Regions from separate parts of the Saccharobesus litoralis genome, predicted to be linked through region 3. Evidence: predicted binding sites of a transcription regulator. Region 3 holds the regulator's gene; each other region holds the start of a gene.
What was found. The regulator FNR, encoded in region 3, switches genes on or off when oxygen is low (the NO sensors DNR and NnrR bind a similar motif). The targets are predictions, from matches to a motif close to TTGATCTAGATCAA.
Positions count from the first base shown of each region.

Region 1: C2869_RS21255 (cytochrome b562) is a predicted target of FNR. The motif match lies at 1,607-1,620, and genes of this name have one in related genera.
Region 2: C2869_RS09215 (GbsR/MarR family transcriptional regulator) is a predicted target of FNR. The motif match lies at 1,881-1,894, and genes of this name have one in related genera.
Region 4: C2869_RS08485 (OmpW/AlkL family protein) is a predicted target of FNR. The motif match lies at 1,717-1,730, and genes of this name have one in related genera.

Region 1 is NZ_CP026604.1:5,544,250-5,547,448, forward strand. Features, by position in the region: gene C2869_RS21250 (efflux RND transporter permease subunit) at 1-908, shown strand, start outside; gene C2869_RS21255 (cytochrome b562) at 1,092-1,472, opposite strand; gene C2869_RS21260 (DNA polymerase II) at 1,681-3,199, opposite strand, start outside.
Region 2 is NZ_CP026604.1:2,605,390-2,608,588, forward strand. Features, by position in the region: gene C2869_RS09200 (glutathione S-transferase family protein) at 1-222, shown strand, start outside; gene C2869_RS09205 (pyridoxamine 5'-phosphate oxidase family protein) at 353-1,270, shown strand; gene C2869_RS09210 (tautomerase family protein) at 1,287-1,490, shown strand; gene C2869_RS09215 (GbsR/MarR family transcriptional regulator) at 1,944-2,483, shown strand; gene C2869_RS09220 (cytochrome ubiquinol oxidase subunit I) at 2,842-3,199, shown strand, end outside.
Region 3 is NZ_CP026604.1:3,678,930-3,682,128, forward strand. Features, by position in the region: gene uspE (universal stress protein UspE) at 1-792, opposite strand, end outside; gene fnr (fumarate/nitrate reduction transcriptional regulator Fnr) at 985-1,716, opposite strand; gene C2869_RS13165 (sulfite exporter TauE/SafE family protein) at 1,765-2,412, opposite strand; gene ccoS (cbb3-type cytochrome oxidase assembly protein CcoS) at 2,418-2,666, opposite strand; gene C2869_RS13175 (heavy metal translocating P-type ATPase) at 2,663-3,199, opposite strand, start outside.
Region 4 is NZ_CP026604.1:2,432,743-2,435,941, forward strand. Features, by position in the region: gene hemF (oxygen-dependent coproporphyrinogen oxidase) at 1-150, shown strand, start outside; gene C2869_RS08480 (substrate-binding domain-containing protein) at 393-1,559, opposite strand; gene C2869_RS08485 (OmpW/AlkL family protein) at 1,790-2,566, shown strand; gene C2869_RS08490 (magnesium transporter CorA family protein) at 2,808-3,199, shown strand, end outside.

The DNA of each region.
Region 1 (3,199 bases), 1.9 Mb from region 3:
TACATGTTTGGATAAACCAAGCCATAGGCGGGCAAACTTTTGAGCAAATGTTCAAAGCAGAAGAACGTTTTGCGATTAAATTACGCTTGGCTAAAGCTTATCGACAAACGCCCGAAGCCATCGCTAGTTTGTTAATTGATACACCAAGTGGTGCGCAAGTCACATTAGATACACTCGCCTCACTGAATTTTACTCAGGGCGCAAGCTTAGTTAAAAGCGAAAATGGCTTAAAAACCGCCACCTTGTTTATTAGTACGCAGCACAACGCGCAAGACTATATTCAACAAGCTACGCCTTTGCTTAAACAAGTAGACTTACCTGCACGCTATTTTGTGACTTGGTTAGGCGATTATCAGCAGCAACAAGCGGTTACCCAAAAGTTATTGTGGATAGTGCCTGTCGTGCTCTTACTTATTTATATGTTGCTGTACTTAGCGTTGCAAAGTCATAAACAGAGTTGGATTGTGTTAAGTGTTTTGCCTTTTGCGTTAACTGGCAGCCTTTGGTTTATTTATTGGATGGAGTTTGCCATCAGTTTAGCGGTTATCATTGGCATGATAGCCTTAGCGGGTGTCGCGGCCGAGTTCGCTTTGGTAATGTTGCTGTACTTAAATCAAGCAAGAAAAAATCCAGATACTTCCCCCCTACTAAATAGCGACTCAAGCCTTAATAGCGGAGACAGTAAGGCGCTCATTATGCAAGGTGCTCTGCAGCGTATCCGCCCTAAAGTGATGACTGTCGCCACCTTGTTATTAAGTTTGTACCCTATGTTTATTGGCCAAGAAGTCGGTTACGAAGTGATGCAGCGCATAGCGGCACCCATGCTAGGCGGTATGATTTTAGCACCACTAGCTTCGTTATTATTGGTGCCGGTTTTATATAACCTAATCAAGCCCAAAGTTTTGTAGATACGAGTTGTTCATTGCATAAGCCAATCTAGCGGTTGTAGAGCATAAGCTTTACACCGCTCGTGCTTTAACTCAAAGTTTTGAATGGTTGAGTTTATAACCTTGTGCTAGCCGAAATAAATTCGGCCTTACAATGGTTCTGGTCTTTAATTTTGAGCCGGTGAACAAGTTGCGATCAGCTAATTAACGCTGTGGCTCGTCAATAATTTTTTCGTGGTAGCTGTCTTTGATTTTCTTAATTTTTTTAACCACTTCGCCAATAACCTTGCGGTCACCGGTTTGAATAGCCGCTTCGAGTTCGGCCAGCGTGTCACCAATTTCGACTAAGCCTTTATCATAATCCGCTTGATCTTCTGGCTTAACTTGCATGGTTTTGGCCATTGTTAACGCCAGTTTAAACTGAGCCAAGCCTTGCTCACGCTCGTTTTCCTGCTTGGCTCTTGCTAGCGTTTTTAGTCCTTGTGCCATGTCTTGCATTGCATCTTGTAACGGTGTGGTTCGAGTACAAGCTGATAACGCCAATAAAGTGATTGCGGCTATACCGATTTTTAAAAAGTGAGACATCTTAAACTCAATAATTGATTACGCATTGTAGTGATTATATGTGGTGAATATACCCAAGTCGCTAAGCTGTGGCTAATAATAAAATGGCGATAGGAATAACAAGCTCTAATGTGGTCTTTTCAATTGTGAGTATGTTGTTCTTAGACAAGGTCGCCGCTGGAAACCAAGCCTGTAGCAGCTCAGTTGCTATTGTCGAAATAAATTTCGACTAAAACAAGCTTAACTGCCGATCAATGATTCGTTCAAACGACTGACCAACAAAAGGTAAAATACCATCGGCGATGGGTTTAAGCTGTTTGTCGATATAATGCTGGTAATCAAAATTAGCCGTTTGATAATTGATCGGCTGGGCACCTTGCGTTGTCAGCACGTATTTAACCCAGGCTTTTTTGTCGTACTGCAGGGGTAAATGACGTTTGGTATTTTCATCATCGGCAATCCGCGCGGCTTTAACATGCGGCGGCACGTTTTTCACATAATCACTCAGCTTTTGCCGTAAACGCTTACGATAAACGAGTTGTTGATCGCGCTCGCCATTCAAGGTTTGCGTGACCACCTTTTGCACATAATCTTGCACATCTTCGTCGTTAAACACTTTTTCATACAAGGTGGTTTGAAATTCTTTAGCTAGCTCTGTCCAATCACTACGAACGGTTTCTAGCCCTTTGAATACGGTTTGTATTTTACCGTTTTTATTAACCGTGCCAGCATAACGTTTTTTACTGCCCGCTTCCGAGCCACGAATAGTCGGCATTAAAAAACGCTGAAAGTGAGTTTCAAATTCTAGCTCTAGGTAACAATCCAGCGCAAAATCGTCGCGTAAAGTTTGTTGCCAGTTTTGGTTGATCATATCAGCTAACGAATTGCCAATATCAGCCGCTTGTGACGGGCTAATATCACCTTCCAACCAAACAAAGGTTGAGTCGGTATCGCCGTAAATCACCTTGTAGCCTTGCGCTTCAATCCATTTAGCCGTTTGCTGCATAATTTGATGGCCACGCATAGTGATTGAGCTCGCTAAACGCGTATCGTAAAAACGACAACCTCCCGAGCCAAGCACCCCATAAAAACTATTCATTAAAATTTTAATGGCTTGCGAGCGAGGCGCATCTTTATCACGCTTAGCTTGATCACGCTGGCGCCATAGCTCTGAAATAATATCAGGTAAAAAGTGTTTATCGCGCGAAAAATACCCGCCTTTAAACCCCTCTATGGCTTGTTCTGGCGTCAATAAGCCTTCAATTAAGCCCATAGGATCAATCTTAAACGTGCGAATAATTGACGGGTATAGGCTTTTAAAGTCGAGCACTAATACATTTTTATACAAGCCAGGAAGCGAATTCATTACATAACCGCCAGGGCTAGCTAAACCGCCACCTTTAGGTAAATTGGGTGCTATATAACCTGCGCGATGCAGTTTGGGTAAATAAACATTAGTAAATGCCGCAACCGAGCCGCCGATCCTATCCAACTCTAACCCTGTTAGTTGGCTACGTAATATAAGAAAGTCGAGGATTTGAGTATGCTCAAAAATATCAGAGACTAATTGGCAATCTTCAAGATTATATTCGGCCAGTTTAAGTTTGTTATGGAGAAAATCATGCGTAATATGCTCGCCACGATTACTGACATCTTCAATTTTTTTACCGCGCCCTAACAAAGCCTGCGCGACAAATTCTAAGCTAAAACTATCAAACTGGTAGGTGGCCGTTTTAAGCGCATCAATA
Region 2 (3,199 bases), 1.1 Mb from region 3:
GCAGTATTAACAGAGTTGGAGGCTTATCTTGAAGGTAAAGATTGGCTAGTTGGTGATAAACCGACGATCGCTGATGTGGCTAACTATACCTATATCGCACACGCACCTGAGGGCGACGTGTCGTTGCAAGATTACGCCAATATTCGAGCTTGGTTAGCTCGCTTTGAAGCACTACCGGGGTTTGTACCAATGCAAAAATCAGCTGTAGGTTTGGCTGCTTAAGGTTATTTGGGGTAGGGCAGAATTTATTTCTGCTGGTATTTTACGCTTTGTATAGCGAGCTGTTTGCAGGTGTAAAACCCGTTGTAGGTGAGCATTTATGCTTACAAGGTTTGTTACAAAAAGGTCCCCCATGAGCACTAAACACGCCTTTCATGCCGGCGAGCGCAAGATCCATCAGGCCTTTGGTATTGAGCAACAAATGCAAGATATAGGTTCGCGAGTTATTCGTGATTTTATGCCACAGCAACATAGTGATTTCTATCAACAGTTGCCGTTTATCTTGTTAGGGCATGTTGATGTTAGAGGCCGACCTTGGGCATCTATGCTGACAGGACAAAAAAACGGTCAGTTTATATTCGCACCTGATAATAAGCACCTTGATATTGAAGCTTCCGCAATTGCAGGTGATGAGCTGCAATATTTGGATGTTGGTCAGCGGGTTGGCATGTTAGGCATAGAGCTGCATACCAAACGCCGCAACCGTTTAGTAGCGGAATTGCAGCGTGATAGTGGTTGGCAGTGGGCATTCAGTGTCATACAAAGCTTTGGTAATTGTCCTAAATATATTCAGCTAAGAGAGCTAAGTTGGATACCTACCACTGAACGTCAACCTATTCGTAAACAAGCTATTAAGCAACTGGATAAAGCCAGCAAAGCCTTAATTCGCCAAGCAGATACCTTTTTTGTGGCCAGCTATTTTGTTGATGAGCAGCAATTAGATCTCGCTAGTAATGGCGCTGATGTTTCACATCGAGGTGGTGAACCCGGCTTTGTTGAGGTTGCTGATTCTGGCTTACTGACTATTCCCGATTATGCTGGCAATCATATGTTCAGTACTTTAGGTAATATAGAAAGCAATGGTAAAGCCGGTTTACTATTTGTCGACTTTGAGAATGGCCATCTATTGAGTATGACTGGTAAAGCTTGGGTTAACTGGCAAACGCCACAACCAGAACAATATCCAGCAGCCGAACGTTTATGGCATTTTCAACCCAGCCAAGGTTATTGGCTATATAACGCTTTGCCATTTCGATTTTCTCGGTCGTAATTTAACAGGAAGCAGCATGCCCTATATCAATATTAAAGTTACCAATGAAGGTGTAACTCCAGAACAAAAAGCTGAATTGGTGGCTGGGGCGACCAATCTAGTGCAGCAAGTATTAGATAAAGACCCATCAACAATTTTTGTGATCATTGACGAAGTTGATACTGATAATTGGGGTATTGCGGGGCGGTTAGTGACTGAGCGTCGTAAAGCTTACGGTTAGTGTTCATGCCAATAAAAAAGCGCAACTTGTTACCAAACTTTTAAAAGAATAAATCACTACAGGGCATCGTAGCAGGATCTAGCTTTTTTAAAAGGCCTCTCAGGCAACAAGGCTTTTGCAAACAAACTCATTTTGTTTGGTACGCGCATAAAGTGTGTGTGCAGCATTTCATTCGACCTAAGCGGCTTACACAAGTATTCAAATAGAGAAAACCGCTAACAGTGTGTAAAACATTATAATCTCCCGTGGTTAATAAATAACCATGTAGCATACGTATGCGTTAACAACATACGTATGCACATGAAAGGTTTTTAACACATCCCAATCTCGCGTAAATCCTGACTTAATTCTTTTTTCTCGTTAAATGATCAAACTTTCGGCGAGTTTTTCTTGATCTAAATTAATAAAGATTCTAAACTTTCAGAAAATATTGAAAGTTTAGAATCTTTAAACATGATACTGACACCGAAACTAGAATCTTTTGTTATGCACTGCGGAGAAATGGGCAGTCGTTGGGGCTTTAACCGCACAGTTGGCCAAATGTATGGTTTGCTGTTGATTAGCGAACAGGCCTTGCATGCAGTGCAGATCAGTGAATTACTTAATATTTCACGCGGTAATGTCAGTATGGGAATTAAAGAATTACAGTCTTGGCGTTTGATCCAAGTAACCCACAAACCCAAAGATCGTAAAGAATACTATGCGCCGGCTGGCTCTATCTTTGAAATGGCATTGCGTGTGTTTGAAGAACGCCGTAAGCGTGAGGTCGATCCAACATTATCTTTATTACGAGATAACTTGTTGGATAAGCCTGCCAATGAACAAGAAGCGTACGCGCAAGGTAAGATGCACGAGATCCACGAGTTATTAGAATCTCTAACAACTTGGGCTAGTGAGCTACAAGGAATGAGCCCAGAAAAACTCGATACCTTAATGAAGTTAGGCTCAGGGGTTGCCAAGGTGATTGAATTTAAAGACAAGCTAATTAAATAAACCACTTATTTATAGTTGTTATGTTAATTGGCTCACTATGCTTGTTTGTAGGCGAGCATTTGCCTGCATGGATGCAGGTACTTAAGATTTGTCGGGAACAAAATCTTGTATGCTTGCAACGCCATTGCAGGTACTTAAGATTTATCGGGAACTAAGAACCCGCTGACCAATATTTACACCAATGTAACTAGCGTACCCATCGGCCTAAAGACCGACCTACAAAAGATTCAACCAATGCCTTGTTGCATGGCGCAGTTATAGGCTAATAGCGCATTGTATTGCCGCTTGCTAACACGTCTAACATTGGTAAGCCGCAATACAAACAAAAGGTTTCTTAAATCTGACATGGAGAACGATCATGCTTGATACGTTTCTACCCGACACCTTAATGTTATCTCGCATTCAATTTGCGGCTAATATTAGTTTTCATATTTTATTTCCCACTATCACCATCGCCTTGTGTTGGTTCTTATTCTATTTCAAATTAAGGTTTGATCTGAGTGGCGATCAGGTTTGGATGCGCGCCTATCGCTTTTGGGTCAAGATCTTCGCCCTAACGTTTGCCCTTGGTGTGGTATCTGGCATTACCATGTCGTTTCAGTTTGGTACTAACTGGCCTGGGTTTATGGAAACCGTGGGTAATATAGCCGGGCCATTACTGGGTTATGAAGTGCTGACTGCCTTTTTCTTAGAAGCAACTTTTCTTGGCATTATGC
Region 3 (3,199 bases):
AAGTTCGGCATCCATCTCGGTCGATAACTTGGGCACCACTTCTTCAGCTAATCCTTCTTCTACTACACAATGCTCTGGTTTAACTTGATATTGGTCAGCGTAGGTTTGCATAGCATCAAGATGGTGTTGTCGTATCGATTCGATATAACTCGATGGATCAAACTCAGGGATTTCAACCGCTAAGCTGACAGGCGTACCAGGGTAGCAATTGACGAGTATGGCATCTGAATGCAAAACGCGAGCGGCCGATTTGGCTTGTTCTATAATTTTTTTATTGAGTGACCTGTGTTCAGCTTCATCGCTACTAACATTGACCGCCGCTATTATTTTACTGTTTTCAGGCCAAGCATGTTCTTTAACTAACAACAGTGGGACTGGACATTTACGTAACAAGTGCCAGTCAGTAGGAGTGAAAATGACTGATTTTAGTACATCATGTTCGTGAGTCGCTTTAATAACCAGATCATAATTATCTTTTAAAACCGTCTCTAATATGGCTTGATAAGGTCGGTTATGCCACAACACTCTTGCATGTAGTTGGCTTGCTTGATCCGCTTTTTTATCTAAAATACCTTCTAGCCAATTACTGCGGTCATCGATAACAGCGCTTTGCATTAATTGGCGCTCTTCGCTAGACAACATAGTCGTCATTTCATATGAAAAGTCGAATATGGTCATTATGGCCGTGACACTTGCCCCTGTTTTGGAGGCCAACTCTATCGCTCGATTTAATGCTTTCTGTTCTGTTTGAGTTGGGTCAATGACGGCTAAAATTCGATTAAATTTTTCCATGGTAGGGATCCCGCTTTGTGAGTGCTTAACAATAATTTTAGTTCAATATTGGCAAAACAGCGGGAATTTAGTTGATACAGAGCAAACAGGCGTTTTGGTTAATCAACGTTAAGATATTGGTGGTCAGCGAAGGCTAAAAACAAAAAGCCAGGTCAAACCTGGCTTTTTATCAATTCAATTTGTTTTGCAAAATTAGCAGAGTATGTTGTTACGGCTGCCTGATAATTCATCTAAGCCTTTATGGTCGACAATACTGATAAATTTTCCGTTAACGCTAATTAAATTTTCTTTTTGATAGCGGCTGAGTAAGCGGCTGATAGTTTCGACAGTTAAACCTAAGAAGTTACCAATATCAGCGCGGGTCATGGTTAACCGGAATTCGTTTGGTGAAAATCCGCGTTGCTCAAATCGATAGGATAAGCTACTGATAAACGCTGCCAATTTTTGCTCGGCGGTTTTGCGGTTTAATAATAACACCAGCTCTTGATCTGAGGTGATTTCATTACTCATTAATTTCATCACTTGCTGGCGCAGTTGCGGCATATTAGCTGATAAGTTATCAAGTGTGTCAAACGGGATCTCACACACTAATGAGGTTTCTAATGAGACAGCAAAACTAGGGTGAATTTTATTATGGATGGCATCAAAGCCAATAATATCACCGGGTAAATGAAAGGCGGTTATTTGTTCATCACCTTGGCTCGAAATAGTATAAGATTTAAACGAGCCAGAACGCACGGCATACAAAGATTTGAATGGTTTACCGGCTTCAAATAGTTTTTCCGCTTTTTGGAATGGGCGCTTGCGATGAATGATTTCATCAAGCTTATCCATATCTGTTTTATTTAAAGACACGGGTAAACAAAGAGAGCTGATACTGCAGTTATTACAACTAACTGCACATGAAAATCCTGAATTTTCCATTGAGATAACCTTAGCGACCTTATTAATCGTACAGTCTACGACAATATCCTAAAGTTGCAATACCCCTACGAATATTGTGTATATTCCATAAGCGCATAAAGATAGTCCAGCCACTAACTTTACCTGATTATGTTTTAATAATTGCACAACCTGCTGAGACATAAAGGAGGTTGTTAGCATTGAAGGTAATGTACCAATTCCAAAGCAAAGCATGATTAATGCGCCTTGGTAAAGGCTAGTGCTGCTCATGGCCCATGCGACAGTTGAGTAGACTAATCCACAAGGCAGCCAACCCCAAAGCGCACCGGCCACAAAGCGTTGGCTAATGGATTTTTGCTTTAAGGTTTTAGCTGCATGGGGTTGAATTAGTTGCCAAAGCGGCGTGAATAGTTTTTCAAAGTAGTTAATGAGTAAACTAAGGCGAGCAACGTATAAGCCCATTAATATAATTAAGCTACCTGCTAGCACTTTGACCACAATTAGAGCGGGCTTAATCTCACTTAGCAAGGTTTGGCTAGCCAAACCTACCAATGCGCCAATTAACGTATAGGTGGTTATTCTGCCTAAATGATAAGCGGCGATGGCAACACAATTTTTATCATGGCCAATAGCTGCGCTGATCCCGCCACACATGGCAAGGCAATGTGATGATGCCAAAAAACCAATGGTAAATGCGCTGATGAGTTCAGTTAGCATACTGCTTATGACAAATCACTTTCTTGCTTGGACGATTTTTGGTGATCCGTTGGTGTTTGTTCTTTAACCGAGCCATCGACTACATCATTGGCGGTTGCGGGCTTATTTGGCTTATTTTCATCATCAAAAAGAATGTTATAGGCTTGTCTGTCTAGGTCATCAAATTGTTCGGATTTAACCGCCCAAAAAAACACACCTATAGCAATTAATACAATAACAATAGCAAGGGGGATGAGTACGTAAACTACGTTCATAATTTTAAAAGCCGAGTCGAGTTGATAACAACCAGTAGTGAACTTAATGACATACCAAATACTGCAACGTAAGGTGATAGTATGTTCATACAAGCTAATGGCAATACTAGCGAATTATAGCCTAATGCCCAGCATAAGTTTTGCTTGATAATAGTGTTAAGCTTGTTTGATACCGTAAATATCCAGTTAATTTTGTTAAGCTGGTGACTCATTAAAATAATATCTGATTTTTGTTTACTTAGATCGGTGGCGTTGGCCACTGCAATGCTGATGTCGGCAGCAGATAGCACCAAAGCGTCATTTATACCGTCGCCAACCATACCCACTAATTTGTTTTGTTGCTGAATTTGATGTAATTGACTCACTTTGTCTATTGGTTTTAATTCAGCAAAATAGTCACATTGTAGGTGATTGGCCGCAGATGCCACTGACGTTTTTGTATCACCACTTAAAATTAACTTTTGGCAAGGTAGATCTTTGGCCATGGATAATGCGTCTTCTCGCAGTGGATCAGCCAAATAGATAGCCGCAAT
Region 4 (3,199 bases), 1.2 Mb from region 3:
CAATCAGGTGGACGTACAGAATCTATTCTTATGTCGATGCCGCCGTTAGCTCGCTGGCAATATAACTACCAGCCTGAAGCGGATAGTGCGGAAGCCAAGTTAAACGAATACTTAAAACCCATCGACTGGACTAATAAATTAGAACTGTAATGGTTATAGTCTTCTCTCTCAGGTCTTATGGTTCATTGTCTGCGCTTACTCACCCCAATCACATAATAGAGCATATGCTCATGGGGGTTCGAAGCTTGACGGCTTCCCCTAAAACCTGATCGCTTTGACTATATTAGTCTTCTCGCTTAGGTTTTATGGTTATACGAGCAATCTCGCGCCACTGTGTTTATGCCGAACAAAAATGCTTATTCAGTACAGAACGGTGGCCGCGAGGTTTAATATTAAGGGTTAACGCCAACACCGGCTTGCCGAATAAAATGCTCGGCGCTAAATAAATAGCGTTTTAAATTGGGGTTATAACGTTTAGCAAATGAGCGCAGACGACCTTCCTGCCATTCTGGTTGTTTAATGAATTGGCCTAAGCTATAAAGCGAACTTCTATCTAGTTTACTTAATTTGGTTTTAATCAACACGCCGCTATCTTGTTTAAAATCACGGCCACTTAAGTAGTCTGTCATTAATATTAATGCCCAGCCTGCCAACATAAAGTCACCACCTAAACTGAATTCCAGATTACCAAACTCGATTAAGTCGACAACATCATTTGACCAGCCGATTGCGCCCACTAGCGCGTGTTCACCAGCAATAAAATTATTGTAGCCCAAGCTGGTAACGGTTGCGCGGGCTATATCGGCGTCGGCAACCCAAAAAAGCTCCGCAGAGTTCTTTTGTAGCGCTTGATTCATCAGGCCATAGGCTGATTCCGGCGACCAATCAGAATTGATGGTTTGCACTAAATTGACTTGCTGACTGTACTTTAACGCTCTGCGTAACCCAGCTTCGCGTTGTTGGGCAATAGGACTGTATTGTTCACCACTAATTGCCATTAGATTAAAGCGGCATTCGGCTGGCTTGCATCCTGTGTGTTTAGCTGCATGATTGATTAGTTGTTTGGCCGCGACAAAGCCAGCGTATACATCGTCGATGGTGATATGACCTAACCATAATGGATAAGCTTGGCGTGGGGAGCTGACTTGATTGTCAAGCTGGCTCAAATTACTCTTGATAGACAACAGAGGAATTTGGCGCTTTTCGAGCGCTTGTAATAAGGCATTCTCATTTTGCTGGGGTAAGGTACTAATTACATAGTCGAACTTAACTTGGCTGGTGTCGAGCGTTTTACTGATGTGCTCAACTTCTCTTAAATGAGCGCGAACTTTAGGTGAAATATACTCGACGACGAGTTCTATATTGAAGCTTAATGCTACCGCTTGGGCAAAACCCACTTGTCTCTGCCAATAAGCATTTTTTTCGTCTGCATTAACAAACAACAAGGCACGCGCTTCCGGTTGAGCTTGGGCTGATGTTTGGGCTAGCAAGCTAGGCGCAAGCAAGCCGCTTACTAGATAAATACAATAGCTTAATAAAATGCGGGTAATTCGTTTCATAGCAACGCTTTTCTTCAGGTACAACTTTTTCCTGATAGTCATCTTGCCGACGATATCAATAGGTGCTCAGTTAATCAGTATAGCGGTATTGTCTTGTAGGTATAAACTGATCTCGATCAAATGTCTGATTTATCTTAAGTTTTGTGAACTAAGCAACTTGTTCTAAATCAATAATTTTTTATGGCTGGTGATTATTCTAATAACAGTTTTGAATATTAAAGGTAACTGTTATGAAAAAATCACTTGTTTGTTTGGCCTTATTGGCTGGAGTTGGTAGTCAATCGGCAATAGCTTATGAAGCTGGTGATATCATAGTGCGTGCGGGGGTGACTAGTGTACAGCCAGCTGATAATGATGCCATTATTTATGCTGCAAATAGTACAGTGCATTTATCGCAGGCTAGCCCAGCGTTAACAACCAGTGTCGATAGTAATTCGCAGCTTGGGCTTAATTTCGCTTATATGTTGACAGAAAATTGGGCGATTGAGTTACTTGCTGCCACCCCTTTTCAGCATGATATTAAAGTTAAATCTGGGGCTACCGAGCTTAAATTGGGTGAAACTAAGCATCTTCCTCCTACACTTAGTGCAATATACTTTTTTAAAAATCTAACCCCTAGCGTTACGCCTTATGTTGGGGTAGGTATCAACTATACGGTGTTCTTTGAAGATAATTTCGCGGCTAATATGCAAGATGACTCGATACAAGTTGGTGGCTTAAATAACACGGCAATTGCTGATTTGGCCAGTACTTTGGGGTTACCCGCGGGGACTCAGTCCGTTGGATTACGCGCTAAAGACTTGAAGCTGGACAACTCTTGGGGACTAGCGGCTCAAGTTGGTCTTGATGTTGCTGTGAATGATGATTGGCATATTAATGCGTCTGCGCGTTATATCGATATTAATACTACGGCGCATTTTAAAGCCACAGCATTAGAAGTTGCAGGCCAAGCGGATGTTGCAGTCGATCCTATGGTTTATACCTTATCCGTGGGGTATACATTCTAATATAGTCTTCTCACTCAGATTTTATGGTTCATTGTCAGCGCTTACTCGCCCCAATCACATAATAGAGCATATGCTCATGGGGTCTCGAAGCTTGACGGCTTCCCCTAAAACCTGATTGCTTTGACTATACACTGTAAGATAATATTGCGCGTCGAGCCACAATCGACTTATTGACAATAACGTGGGCTTTTCCCATTATGCCTAGCTAATTTTTATCTTAAACTGGATAAGGAAGCAAAACGTGTTGCCACGTAAATGGGATGTTGATAGTCGAATTTTGGCTCGATTGGGCAAAAGCGTTGGTAAACAACGTGTCATTTCTGAAAATGGTCAGCACTTGCTGATTTTACACGCCTTACCTGATAAGTCTGATAAACAACGAGAAGGCGTGTTTTTTTGGTGTAATGCCGCAGGAGAGTGGCAGTCGACATTGCGTGGTAGAGGGCTTGCACCTTTAATGGAGCATATCGCTAGCTTTGCGCAAAAGGAAGTGGAATTAGAAAAGACCTACCAGCAAGCTCAATCAGCTAAAACTTACTTTCAGTTAGTTGAGCAAATTGCGCCTGTGTTACGCGCGGTGAAAAATATGTGTTCCACATTACAATCAGCCCGCGAACAAATTGGTGACGAGTT